3 linked regions of the Roseateles amylovorans genome follow. The protein of the gene in region 2 interacts with the protein of the main gene of each other region in a pairwise test. Links are inferred from orthologs where the notes say so. Each region holds a gene or a part of one and is shown on either strand. Other genes may lie near its edges.

Region 1 (3,868 bases), 3.2 Mb from region 2 along the record:
GTCCGGATGCCAGGTGGCGAGCAGGTAGTCGGTCAGATCCAGCACGAAGGCGCTGTAACGGGAGCGCATCAGGGCTTCGGCCGTCGACGCGATGCGGGCGCCGTCGGCCGTGAAGGCCCGGTGCGGCACACCGCAGCAGGCGTCGTAGGAGCGGCCGCTTTCACACGGGCACGGCATGGCGGACGGCGCTTGAGCGACTCCGGTGTTGTCGCCAGCGGTGCTGGAAGGGCGGCTGGCAGGGGCCGTGCGGGTTTTTTCTGGCTTCATGGAGGCGGCATGATGCCAGCCTCTCTAGAATGGCTGGATGAATTCCCAGGATTTCGGTGCGCCCGGCGCGTCTCAAGATGACCTGTTCAGCCCGCGTTCGCCGCGCGGTCTGCTGGACAACCTCAACCCCGAGCAATATGCAGCCGTGACGCTGGGACAGGAGCCAGCATTGATCCTGGCCGGTGCCGGTTCGGGCAAGACCCGGGTGCTGACCACCCGCATCGCCTGGCTCATGAGCCAGGGCCTCACCACACCGGCCGGCGTGATGGCGGTGACCTTCACCAACAAGGCCGCCAAGGAAATGGTGACCCGGTTGTCGGCGATGCTGCCGGTCAATGTGCGCGGCATGTGGCTGGGCACCTTCCACGGTTTGTGCAACCGCTTCCTGCGGGCGCACTGGAAGCTGGCGGGCCTGCCCCAGGGTTTCCAGATCCTGGATGCGGGCGACACCGTCTCCGCCGTGAAGCGCGTCATCAAGGCGATGAAGCTGGACGAGGAACGCTTCGTCCCCAAGCAGGTCTCGTGGTTCATCGCCGGCGCCAAGGAAGACGGCATGCGGCCGCGCGACATCGATCTGCGCGATGAGCAGACCCGCAAGCTGGTCGAGATCTACCAGGCCTACGAGGACCAGTGCGAGCGCGAAGGCGTGGTGGACTTCGCCGAGCTGATGCTGCGGTCCTACGAGCTGATGCGCGACAACGCCGCCGTGCGCGAGCATTACCAGCGTCGCTTCCAGTACGTGCTGGTGGACGAGTTCCAGGACACCAACAAGCTGCAGTACGCCTGGCTGAAGATGTTCGCGCCACCCGGCAACGGGCAGGGCGTGTTCGCGGTGGGCGATGACGACCAGAGCATCTACGCCTTCCGCGGTGCGCGCGTGGGCAACATGAGCGACTTCGAGCGTGAATACCGGGTGCGCAAGGTCGTCAAGCTGGAGCAGAACTACCGCAGCTTCGGCAACATTCTGGATGCGGCCAATGCGCTGATCAGCAACAACAGCCACCGCCTGGGCAAGAACCTGCGGACCGAGGCCGGCCCGGGCGAGCCGGTGCGGGTGCATGAGGCCAATAGCGACTTCGCCGAGGCCCAGTGGCTGCTGGAGGAGGCGCAGGCGCTGCATCGGCAAGGGCTGGCGCGCAGCGAGATCGCGGTGCTCTATCGCAGCAATGCCCAATCGCGGGTGATTGAATCGGCGCTGTTCAATGCGGGCATCCCGTACCGCGTCTATGGCGGCCTGCGCTTTTTCGAGCGGGCCGAAGTCAAGCACGCGCTCGCCTATCTGCGCCTGATCGAGAACCCCAACGACGACACCAGCTTCCTGCGCGTGGTGAATTTCCCGGCGCGCGGCATCGGCGCCCGCACGGTGGAACTGCTTCAGGACGGCGCTCGCCAGAGCGGCCGATCGCTCTATCAGAGCATCGGCTCGGTGAGCGGTCGCGGCGGCGCGAGCCTGGGTGGATTCGTCGGCATGGTCGATGCCATGCGCGAAGCCACCACCGGCCTGACGCTGCGGGAGATCATCGAGCATGTGATCGAGACCTCCGGTCTGGCGGATTTCTACCGCGCCGAGAAAGAAGGCGAAGAGCGGCTGGAGAACCTGGGCGAACTGGTGAATGCCGCCGAGGCCTTCGTCACCCAGGAGGGCTTCGGCAAGGACGCGATTGCGCTGCCGGTGGATGAGCACTCCCCCGGCCAGATTGCCGACGGCTTGCCCGCGGCGATTGCGCCCGCCAATCCGGCGACGCCGGATGCGGAGACCGGCGAGATCATGTCGCCGCTGGCTGCCTTCCTCACCCATGCCTCGCTGGAGGCTGGCGACAACCAGGCGCAGGCGGGCCAGGATGCGGTGCAGCTGATGACAGTGCACTCGGCCAAGGGCCTGGAGTTCGATGCGGTCTTCATCACCGGCCTGGAAGAGGGCCTGTTCCCGCACGAGAACTCGATGTCCGATTCGGACGGTCTGGAGGAAGAGCGCCGTCTGATGTATGTGGCGATCACCCGTGCGCGGCAGCGGCTCTACATCAGCTTCTGCCAGACGCGGATGCTGCATGGCCAGACCCGCTACAACATCAAGAGCCGCTTCATGGAGGAGCTCCCCGAGGAGACGCTGAAGTGGCTGACCCCTCGCAACCAGGGCTTCGGCTCAGGCTTTGCGCGCGACTATCAGCAAGCCTGGCAGCGCGGATCCGGGCTGAAGTCCATGGTGGGCGCGGGCCGGGTGGAACCGCCGTCCTTTGCCTCTGCGCCGGTGCCGCAGTCGATGAAGCAGTCGGCCGCACAAAAGACGGGCGACGAACATGGCGGTCTGCGGGTCGGCAAGGGCGTGTTCCACACCAAATTCGGCGAGGGCGTGCTGCTCACGCTGGAAGGCAGTGGACCGGATGCCCGCGCCCAGGTGAACTTCGGCCGCCACGGCGTGAAGTGGCTGGCGCTGAGCGTGGCCAAGCTGACGCCGATCGACTGAGCGAGAGGGCCCGGCGGCGCGTGCGCGGCGCGTCTCGCACCGCATCGCCCGCCGCATCTCCCGCCGCATCTCCCGCCGCATGCCGGGGCGCCTCTCGGGCCGATGGGCCGTGCAGTCGCCAGACGCGGTGATGACGCCGCGATGACCCCGCGATGACCCCGCGATGAGGCCCTGACAACGCCGTTTTTCAGAAACAGTTAGAGTTGGGCAGGAGCTGCGCGCGTGCATCGCCGAGATCCGGGCGTCCGCCTGGAGATCGGACTCGCGACTGGGAGGGAGGTTGCATTGAAACTTTTCAGGTTCTGGAATCTCCATGCGAACTGTTATTCCCATTGATCCCCCTCACGACCCGACGGTCCTGGATGCCGCGTCGCTTGGCGCGGCGATTCGATCGGCCCGCACCCGCCGACGCATTCCGTTGGTCGAAGCCGCCGATGCGCTGGGCATTTCCCGCCAGACGATGATCAACATCGAGAAGGGCGGCGCCGGTGTCGGGCTGCCCACCGTGCTGCGAGCGGCCCAGGAACTGGGCGTGACGCTGTTCGCCGTCCCGGCGATGGAGCGCGAGGTGGTGCGGCAAGCCATCATGGCCATCCGCGACTGAGCGGCTCTCGGCGATCGTTTCGCCGACTGGTCGACCGATATCTACAGACCCACTGACAGATCGACGGCTTGATCGCTCGATCGCCTGATGCCTGATGCCTGATGCCTTGATCGTTGGCTGGCCGATTCCCATCAATCGGTCGTCCCGGCGGCTTGGTGCGGCGGTGGGCCGGTGAGGTGATGGAACGCGCATGAAAAAGGCCCGCCATGTGGCGGGCCTTGCATGCCTCTCTGAGGACGGGCGTCAGATCCCGATGTCGCCACCGTCCTTGCGGGTAATGACGACCGTCGCGGAGCGCGGGCGCTTCTTCACCGTCTGGTCGGCTTGGTTGGCCGGCCAGTAGCTGCCGAAGGTCTTGCCGGCCCAGTCGGGCGTGCCATCTTCACCGGGATGCTGCACGTTGAAGAACAGCGTCTTGTTGTCCGGCGTCATCGCAATGCCGGTGATCTCGCATTCCTTCGGTCCGACCAGGAAGCGGCGCACCGTGTCGGCGGTCGCCTTGGCGCCGGCGATCGTGCTGGTGCCGCCCGCAG
Region 2 (4,973 bases):
GAACAAAGCCTGATCACCGTCGAATCCGACAAGGCCTCGATGGAGATCCCGTCCTCGCACGGCGGCGTGGTCAAGGAACTGCTGGTCAAGCTCGGCGACAAGGTGGCCAAGGGCACCAAGATCGCCGTGGTGGAAGCCACTGGCGCCGTGGTGGCCGCACCGGCTGCCGCACCGGCATCGGCACCCGTTGCGGCCGCACCGGCCCAGGCCGCTGCCGCCCCGGCGCCCGCCCAGGCGAGCGCGCCGGCCTCGGCCGAGCGCCAGGTGCCGACCGCCGCGCTGCCGCCGCATGAGCCGACCGCGCCGCAAGGCAAGCTCCCGCATGCCTCGCCGAGCATCCGCAAGGTCGCCCGCGAGCTGGGCGTGCCGCTGCAAGAGGTCAAGGGCTCCGGCGCCAAGGGCCGCATCACCGAAGCCGATGTCCAGGACTTCGTGAAGGCCGTGATGGCCGGCAAGGCCCAGACCGTGGCCCAGAAGGCCGCCGCACCGGCCGCCGGTGGAGGCGCCTTCCCGGGTCTGCTGCCCTGGCCCAAGGTCGACTTCGAAAAGTTCGGTCCGGTCGAGCGCAAGGACATGTCGCGGATCAAGAAGATCAGCGGCGCCAACCTGCATCGCAACTGGGTCACCATCCCGCATGTCACCAACCACGACGATGCGGACATCACCGAGCTGGAAGCCTTCCGCGTTCAACTGAACAAGGAGAACGAGAAGTCCGGCATCAAGGTGACGATGCTGGCCTTCATGATCAAGGCCACCGTGGCGGCCCTGAAGAAGTTCCCCGAGTTCAATGCCTCGCTCGACGGCACCGGCGACAACGCCCAGCTCGTCCTGAAGAACTACTTCCACATCGGCTTTGCCGCCGACACGCCGAACGGGCTCGTGGTGCCGGTCATCCGTGACTGCGACAAGAAGGGCATCTTCCAGATCAGCCAGGAAATGTCCGAGCTGGCCAAGAAGGCCCGCGACGGCAAGCTCGGCCCGGCCGACATGACCGGCGGCTGCTTCTCGATCTCGTCCCTGGGCGGCATCGGCGGCACTTACTTCACGCCGATCATCAATGCGCCGGAAGTGGCGATCATGGGCGTGTGCAAGTCCCAGACCCGCCCGGTCTGGGACGGCAAGCAGTTCGTGCCGCGCCTGATCCTGCCGCTGTCGCTGAGCTGGGACCACCGCGTCATCGACGGCGCTGCGGCGGCACGCTTCAACGTGTACTTCGCCTCGCTGCTGGCGGACTTCCGTCGCATCGCGTTGTGATGCGGCTTCCGGTGGCGGCTGGCCGTCACCCCTGCCCAGGCCCGCGCCCGGCTGCCCTCGGGCAGCGCGGCGCCCGCCCGGCGCGCTAAGAAACAGACAGTGAGAGACACAAATGGCACTGGTTGAAGTCAAGGTCCCCGACATCGGTGATTTCAAGGATGTCGCGATCATCGAGATCCTGGTCAAGGTCGGCGACACCGTGAAGCAGGAGCAGAGCCTGATCACGGTGGAGTCGGACAAGGCGTCGATGGAGATCCCGTCCTCGCAGGCCGGCGTGGTCACGGCGCTGAAGGTCAAGCTCGGCGACAAGATCAATGAAGGCACGGTGTTGCTGACGCTGGAAAGCGAAGGCGCTGCCGCGCCTGCGCCAGCCGCTTCAGCCCCCGCACCGGCGCCCGCCGCGGCGGCTGCGCCTGCTGCTCCGGTCGCCCCGACCGTTGCGGCGCCACAAGCCGCGACCTACGCCGGAAGCGCTGACGGCGAGTTCGATGTGATCGTGCTCGGCGGCGGTCCCGGCGGCTACTCGGCCGCATTCCGCGCGGCGGACCTGGGCCTGAAGGTCGCCCTGGTCGAGCGCTACGCCACACTGGGCGGCGTGTGCCTGAACGTGGGTTGCATCCCGTCGAAGGCGCTGCTGCATGTGGCTGCCGTGATGGACGAGGTCAAGCACTTCGCCGACCTGGGCGTCGAATTCGGCGAACCCAAGGTCGAACTGCCCAAGCTGCTCAATCACAAGAAGAAGGTGATCGGCAAACTGACCGGCGGCCTGGCCATGATGGCCAAGATGCGCAAGGTCACCGTGGTGCGCGGCTACGGCACGCTGCTCGATGCCCAGCATCTGAGCGTCGAGGAAACCAGCGGCGAGGCGCAGGTCCGCACCGGCACCACCCAGACCCTGAAGTTCAAGAAGATCATCCTCGCAGCGGGCTCGCAGGCCGTGCGGCTGCCCTTCATGCCCGACGACCCGCGGGTGATCGACTCCACCGGCGCGCTGGAGCTGACCAGCCGGCCGAAGCGCATGCTGATCGTCGGCGGCGGCATCATCGGCCTGGAGATGGGCACCGTCTACTCGACGCTGGGCGCGCGCCTGGACGTGGTCGAAATGCTGCCCACGCTGATGACCGGCGCCGATCGCGACCTGGTCAAGGTCTGGCAGAAGATGAACGCGCCGCGCTTTGACAACATCATGCTGAACACGAAGACCGTGTCGGCCGAGGCGACGCCCGAAGGCATCAAGGTGACCTTTGAAGGCGAAGGCGCACCGAAGGAGCCGCAGGTCTACGACCTGGTGCTGCAGGCCGTCGGACGCAGCCCCAACGGCAAGAAGATCGGCGCGGACAAAGCCGGCGTGGTCGTGACCGACCGCGGCTTCATTCCGGTGGACGTGCAGATGCGCACCAACGTGCCCAACGTGTTTGCCATCGGCGACCTGGTCGGCCAGCCGATGCTGGCGCACAAGGCGGTGCACGAAGGCCATGTGGCGGCGGAAGTCATCGCCGGCGAATTGCTGGGTGACGAGGCGCTGGCCAAGTCGCGCTTCGATGCCCGGGTGATCCCGAGCGTGGCCTACACCGATCCGGAAGTGGCCTGGGTCGGCGTGACCGAAGACGAGGCCAAGGCCCGCGGCATCAAGGTGAAGAAGGGCCTGCTGCCCTGGAGCGCCTCCGGTCGCGCCATCGCCAACGGCCGCGACGAGGGCTTCACCAAGCTGCTGTTCGATGAGGAGACCCATCGCATCATCGGCGGCGGCATCGTGGGCACCCATGCCGGCGACATGATCGGTGAGATCGCGCTGGCCATCGAGATGGGCGCGGATGCGGTCGACATCGGCAAGACCATCCATCCCCATCCCACGCTGGGCGAAAGCATCGGCCTGGCGGCGGAAGTGGCCCATGGCTCCTGCACCGACGTGCCGCCTCCGCGGAAATAAGGCCGTCGCGTGAACCGACCCGAAGCCCGGCTCTGCGAAGTGCCGGGCTTTTCTTCTTTTGCGTTTCTGTGCGCCAGCGAACAGATGCGAAGCGCCGAACGTGGCACCGTCCGCCGCGCGCGCGATGTGCGCCTTCGTGCCCGATGATCGATGTCATGACCCCAGTTTCCCGTCTGCCGCCGCCCCTGCAAGTCCTGGATGGGGCCGCCACCGCGCGAGCCTTGCCCTGGTCCTTGTTGATGGAGGAGATTGCGCAGGTCTGCCGCGAGCACCGCGAGGGGCGCCTGACCTGCCCCCCGCGCCAGGTCTTGCCCCTGGCCCAGGACGGCGTCCTGCTGGTGATGCCCTGCCTGAGCGACAGCCTGTCGATCACCAAGCTGGTCAGCGTGCATCCGCTCAATGCCGCACTCGGCCTGCCGACGATTGCGGGGGAAGTCGTGGCCATGGACAGCCGCACCGGCCAGCGCCTGGCCGTGCTGGACGGCCCCACGCTCACGGCCCGCCGTACTGCGGCGGTCAGCCTGCTGGCCCTTCAGCATCTCCAGCGTGCGGCGCCCCGGCGTGTGCTGGTGGTTGGTGGCGGCGTGCAGGCGCGGGCCCATGTGCAGGCGATGCAGGCCTTGCATCCGCAGGCCAGCATCCATGTGCAGGGTCATCAGGAGGTGCCGGCCTTCGTGGCGGAGTTGGGCGTCGAGGCCCTCGTGCCGGAGGCCCAGACTCGGCATGAATGGGATGTGATCGTGTGCGCCACCACCAGCCGGGTGCCGGTGCTGCGGCCCGGGGTGGGGGAGGGCGCCGTCGTCATCGGCGTGGGCGCCTTCCGCGAGGACATGGTGGAGCTGCCGCCCGAACTGCTGCGCAGCGCGCAGGTGTGGGTGGACGATCCCGTCGGCGCGCAGGCCGAGGCCGGCGACCTGATGGCGGCCGGCCTGTTCCAGCCGCAGGACGCGCTGGACGATCTGGTGCTGGGCCAGCGCCCGATCGACGATCGGCGCACCCGGGTGTTCAAGAGTGTGGGCTGCGCGCGCTGGGATCTGGCCGCCGCCCGGGTGGCCGTGCGGCGCTGAGGCGGGGTGTTGCCCATCGCCCCGGACGGAAGCGATCAGGCGCGCAGGCGCCGCGCTCGGCGTGGGGGGCGAGGCGATCGCCGCGCTTGGAGTGCAGTGCTTGGCCGCAGGCGAGCGAGAGGGTCCGTGACCGGGTTGGGGCTCGAGATCGAAATCGAGATCGAGATCCGCGCCGCGTCCTCTGCGGTTCAGGTCCGACCCGGCTTGACGCGGTTTCGCTTCAGTCCGGCCGTGGCCTCAGGACTCGTCCAGCAAAGGACGCAGGGCCTCGTCCCATTGCTCCAGGTCGTCGTCCGACAAATGCAGCCAGGACAGCGCCGCAGTCCGGTTGGCGGCCCAGTCGAGGTCCTCATCCAGCCCTTCGTGCTGGCGCATGAGGTGCTCGGCGATCAGGCCGGCGGCAATCAGGGTGCGGATCTCCGGATCCACGCCGGTGTCCTGCAGGGCTTCGAAGTCGTGATGCAGGCGGATCGCCGTCATCATCTCCGCCCCGAGGTGCCACACCTTCACCACCAGCGCGCCGACCACCGCATGGTCGGTGCGGTGATTGGCGTTCTCGGTGGCGATGAACGGCCGGTCGATGCGGGCCGCCGCTTCCACCATGGTGGCGCCATAGCCGCGTACGCTTTGCAGCAGGACCGGCATGCCCACATGGCAGAACAGGCCGTAGCTGTAGGCCAGGTCGGCCCGCATGCCGGGCAACTGGCGGGCGATGAACGCCA
Region 3 (3,805 bases), 230 kb from region 2 along the record:
CGGGTGAAGTGAAGTGGGGCCGTGCCAACGGCCTGACCCTGATGCTGCCGCACGGCTATGAAGGCCAGGGCCCCGAGCACAGCTCGGCTCGCCTGGAGCGCTTCATGCAGCTGGCTGCGGACAACAACATGCAGATCGTGCAGCCGACCACGGCTTCGCAGATCTTCCACCTGCTGCGTCGTCAGATGCTGCGCATGTTCCGCAAGCCGCTGGTCATCATGACCCCGAAGTCGCTGCTGCGTGCCAAGGATGCGACCTCGCCGGTGAGCGAATTCACCAAGGGCGAGTTCCGTACCGTGATCCCGGAACTGGGCACCGATTTCGACAACGCCAAGGTCAAGCGCATCGTGGCCTGCTCGGGCAAGGTGTACTACGACCTGGTGAAGGCCCGTGGCGACAAGAAGGACGTGGCCATCATCCGCGTCGAGCAGCTGTATCCGTTCCCGCACAAGGCCTTCGCCGCCGAGGTCAAGAAGTACCCGAACGCGACCGAGATCGTCTGGTGCCAGGACGAGCCGCAGAACCAGGGCGCCTGGTTCTTCGTGCAGCACTACATCCACGAAAACATGGTGGACGGTCAGAAGCTGGGTTATGCAGGCCGTCCGGCTTCCGCATCGCCGGCCGTCGGTTATGCCCACCTGCACCAGGAGCAGCTCAAGGCGCTGCTGGATCAGGCCTTCGGCAAGCTGAAGGGCTTCGTGCTGACGAAGTGAGTTATTGCGGACGCCAGGCGCCGCAATGACAACCGCGCCGGACGGTGATCCCGTCCGGTGCGGTCAGGCGCAAGGCTCCGGTTTACTGAAAACCGAGAGAAAAACATCATGGCAATCGTTGAAGTCAAAGTTCCCCAACTGTCGGAGTCGGTCGCGGAAGCCACCCTGCTGACCTGGAAGAAGCAGCCCGGCGACGCCGTGGCGATCGATGAAATCCTGATCGAGATCGAGACCGACAAGGTCGTGCTGGAAGTGCCGGCACCGTCCGCCGGCGTGATCACCGAGCTGACCGTGGCCAACGGCGGCACCGTGACCTCCGACCAGGTCATCGCCAAGATTGACAGCGAAGCCAAGGCCGGCGCCGCCGCCCCGGTCGCCGCCGCACCCGCACCGGCTGCTGCCGCGCCGGCTGCCGCTGCCGCGTCGTCGGACAGCACCAGCAAGGCGGGCGTCGCCATGCCGGCCGCTGCCAAGCTGATGGCCGACAACAACCTGGCCGCCGGCACCGTGTCCGGCACCGGCAAGGATGGTCGTGTCACCAAGGGTGATGTGCTGGGTGCGATCGAAGGCGGCGCCAAGCCGGCCGTCGTGACCGCACCGGTCGCCGCGCCCACCGCCCCGGCCGCCAAGCCGCTGCCCGCCGTGGCCGCGCCGACCGCCGCCAACCTGGGCGATCGCCCGGAACAGCGCGTGCCGATGAGCCGCCTGCGCGCCCGCATCGCCGAGCGCCTGCTGCAATCGCAGTCGACCAACGCCATCCTGACCACCTTCAATGAAGTGAACATGGCGCCGGTGATGGACCTGCGCAAGAAGTTCCAGGACAGCTTCACCAAGGAGCACGGTACCAAGCTGGGCTTCATGAGCTTCTTCGTCAAGGCGGCGGTGCATGCGCTGAAGAAGTACCCGGTGCTGAATGCGTCGGTGGACGGCAACGACATCGTCTACCACGGCTATTTCGACATCGGTATTGCCGTCGGCTCGCCGCGCGGCCTGGTGGTGCCCATCCTGCGCAATGCGGACCAGATGAGCTTCGCCGACATCGAGAAGAAGATCGCCGAGTTCGGCAAGAAGGCGCAGGAAGGCAAGCTGGGCATCGAAGAGATGACCGGCGGCACCTTCTCGATCTCCAACGGCGGCACCTTCGGCTCGATGCTGTCCACGCCCATCATCAACCCGCCGCAATCCGCGATCCTGGGCGTGCACGCCACCAAGGACCGCGCGGTGGTGGAGAACGGCCAGATCGTGATCCGTCCGATCAACTACCTGGCCATGTCCTACGACCACCGCATCATCGACGGCCGTGAAGCCGTGCTGGGCCTGGTGGCGATGAAGGATGCGCTGGAAGATCCGGCCCGTCTGCTGTTCGACATCTGAGCATGTCCACGGCGCGACCGCCTCGCGTCGTGGCCGCGGAGGCCACTCATTCCCCGCGCGGACTGTCCGCGCCTGGAAGGGGTGACCGCCGCGCCTGTTGAGGCGGTCGCTCGCGACGCCCCGGCACTTCGGGGTCTGCGAACAAGGAATCAAATTCATGAGCAAGCAATTCGACGTCGTCGTCATCGGCGGCGGTCCTGGTGGCTACATCGCCGCCATCCGCGCAGCGCAGCTGGGTTTCAACACCGCCTGCATCGACGAGTGGAAGAACGACAAGGGCGGCCCCGCGCCCGGCGGCACCTGCACCAACGTCGGCTGCATCCCGTCCAAGGCCCTGCTGCAATCCAGCGAGCACTTCGAGCACGCGGGTCACGGCTTCGCCGACCATGGCATCTCGATGAACGACCTGAAGATCGACATCGCCAAGATGATCGGTCGCAAGGACGCGGTCGTGAAGCAGAACAACGACGGCATCCTTTACCTGTTCAAGAAGAACAAGGTCACCTTCTTCCACGGTCGCGGCGCGTTCGCGGCGGCCAAGGATGGTGGCTATGAGATCGCTGTGACCGGCGCTGCTGCCGAAACGCTGCAGGCCAAGCACGTGATCATCGCCACCGGCTCCAACGCCCGCCAGCTGCCGGGCGCACCGTTCGACGAGGTCAACATCCTGTCCAACGACGGTGCCCTGCGCATTCCCGCCGTGCCGAAGAAGCTGGGCGTGATCGGCTCCGGCGTGATCGGCCTGGAAATGGGCTCGGTGTGGCGTCGCCTGGGTGCGGAAGTCACCATCCTGGAAGCGCTGCCGGCATTCCTGGGCGCCGCGGATGAATCCGTCGCCAAGGAAGCCGCCAAGGTCTTCAAGAAGCAGGGCCTGAACATCGAGCTGGGTGTGAAGATCTCGGCGGTCGAGAACGGCAAGGACGGCGTGTCGGTGAAGTACACCGATGCCAAGGGGGCCGAGCAGACGCTGGCGGTCGACAAGCTGATCATCTCGATCGGCCGTGTCGCCAACACCATCGGCCTGAATCCGGAAGCGGTCGGTCTGAAGCTGGACGAGCGCGGCGCGATCGTCGTGGACGGCGACTGCAAGACCAACCTGCCGAACGTCTGGGCGATCGGTGATGTGGTGCGCGGCCCGATGCTGGCCCACAAGGCGGAAGAAGAAGGCGTGGCCGTGGCCGAGCGCATTGCCGGCCAGCATGGACATGTCAACTTCAACACCATCCCCTGGGTGATCTACACCAGCCCGGAGATTGCCTGGGTCGGTCGCACCGAGCAGCAGTTGAAGGCGGATGGCGTGGCCTATAAGGCGGGCCAGTTCCCGTTCCTGGCCAATGGCCGTGCCCGCGCCCTGGGTGACACCACCGGCTTCGTCAAGTTCCTGGCCGATGCCAAGACCGACGAGATCCTGGGTGTTCACATCATCGGCCCGATGGCCTCGGAGCTGATCTCCGAAGCCGTGGTGGCGATGGAGTTCAAGGCCTCGGCCGAAGACATCGCCCGCATCTGCCACGCGCACCCGTCGCTGAGCGAAGCCACCAAGGAAGCGGCCCTGGCCGTGGACAAGCGCACGCTGAACTTCTGAGCCCCGGCTCTCGAACGGCGTGAAAGGGGCGGCGATGAGTCGCCCCTTTTTCCTTGACGGGTCGGCCCGTTGAAGCCCGCTCAAGCGCAGGCCCGATTGATCGTGAACCGAGCCTGGTTTGATCTCTGACGCA

The links. The genes of interacting proteins can lie anywhere in the genome.
Region 1: the proteins of lpdA (region 2) and N4261_RS07145 interact in binary tests that used the Escherichia coli proteins (3 or more experiments, as listed by UniProt). The link is inferred for Roseateles amylovorans from one-to-one orthologs.
Region 3: the proteins of lpdA (region 2) and odhB interact in binary tests that used the Escherichia coli proteins (3 or more experiments, as listed by UniProt). The link is inferred for Roseateles amylovorans from one-to-one orthologs.

What each region holds. Positions count from the first base shown.
Region 1 is NZ_CP104562.2:1,649,241-1,653,108, forward strand. The notes cover bases 1-3,017. They hold N4261_RS07145 (UvrD-helicase domain-containing protein), read left to right. Parts: upstream 1-304; coding sequence 305-2,731; downstream 2,732-3,017. Other genes in these bases: N4261_RS07140 (YchJ family protein), read right to left, coding at 1-177. Outside these bases: N4261_RS07150 (helix-turn-helix transcriptional regulator), read left to right, coding at 3,045-3,335; N4261_RS07155 (PhoX family protein), read right to left, coding at 3,579-3,868. UniProt on the Escherichia coli protein: A helicase with DNA-dependent ATPase activity. Unwinds DNA duplexes with 3'-5' polarity. Translocates on single-stranded DNA with 3'-5' polarity. Initiates unwinding more efficiently from a nicked substrate than double-stranded DNA.
Region 2 is NZ_CP104562.2:4,798,497-4,803,469, reverse strand. What follows is about bases 844-3,775. They hold lpdA (dihydrolipoyl dehydrogenase), read left to right. Parts: upstream 844-1,366; coding sequence 1,367-3,184; downstream 3,185-3,775. Other genes in these bases: N4261_RS19935 (delta(1)-pyrroline-2-carboxylate reductase family protein), read left to right, coding at 3,340-3,775; aceF (dihydrolipoyllysine-residue acetyltransferase), read left to right, coding at 844-1,254. Outside these bases: more of aceF, read left to right, coding at 1-843; more of N4261_RS19935, read left to right, coding at 3,776-4,251; N4261_RS19930 (HDOD domain-containing protein), read right to left, coding at 4,489-4,973. UniProt on the Escherichia coli protein: Lipoamide dehydrogenase is a component of the glycine cleavage system as well as of the alpha-ketoacid dehydrogenase complexes.
Region 3 is NZ_CP104562.2:4,565,518-4,569,322, reverse strand. The notes cover bases 1-2,954. They hold odhB (2-oxoglutarate dehydrogenase complex dihydrolipoyllysine-residue succinyltransferase), read left to right. Parts: upstream 1-821; coding sequence 822-2,087; downstream 2,088-2,954. Other genes in these bases: lpdA (dihydrolipoyl dehydrogenase), read left to right, coding at 2,245-2,954; N4261_RS18930 (2-oxoglutarate dehydrogenase E1 component), read left to right, coding at 1-713. Outside these bases: more of lpdA, read left to right, coding at 2,955-3,672. UniProt on the Escherichia coli protein: E2 component of the 2-oxoglutarate dehydrogenase (OGDH) complex which catalyzes the second step in the conversion of 2-oxoglutarate to succinyl-CoA and CO(2).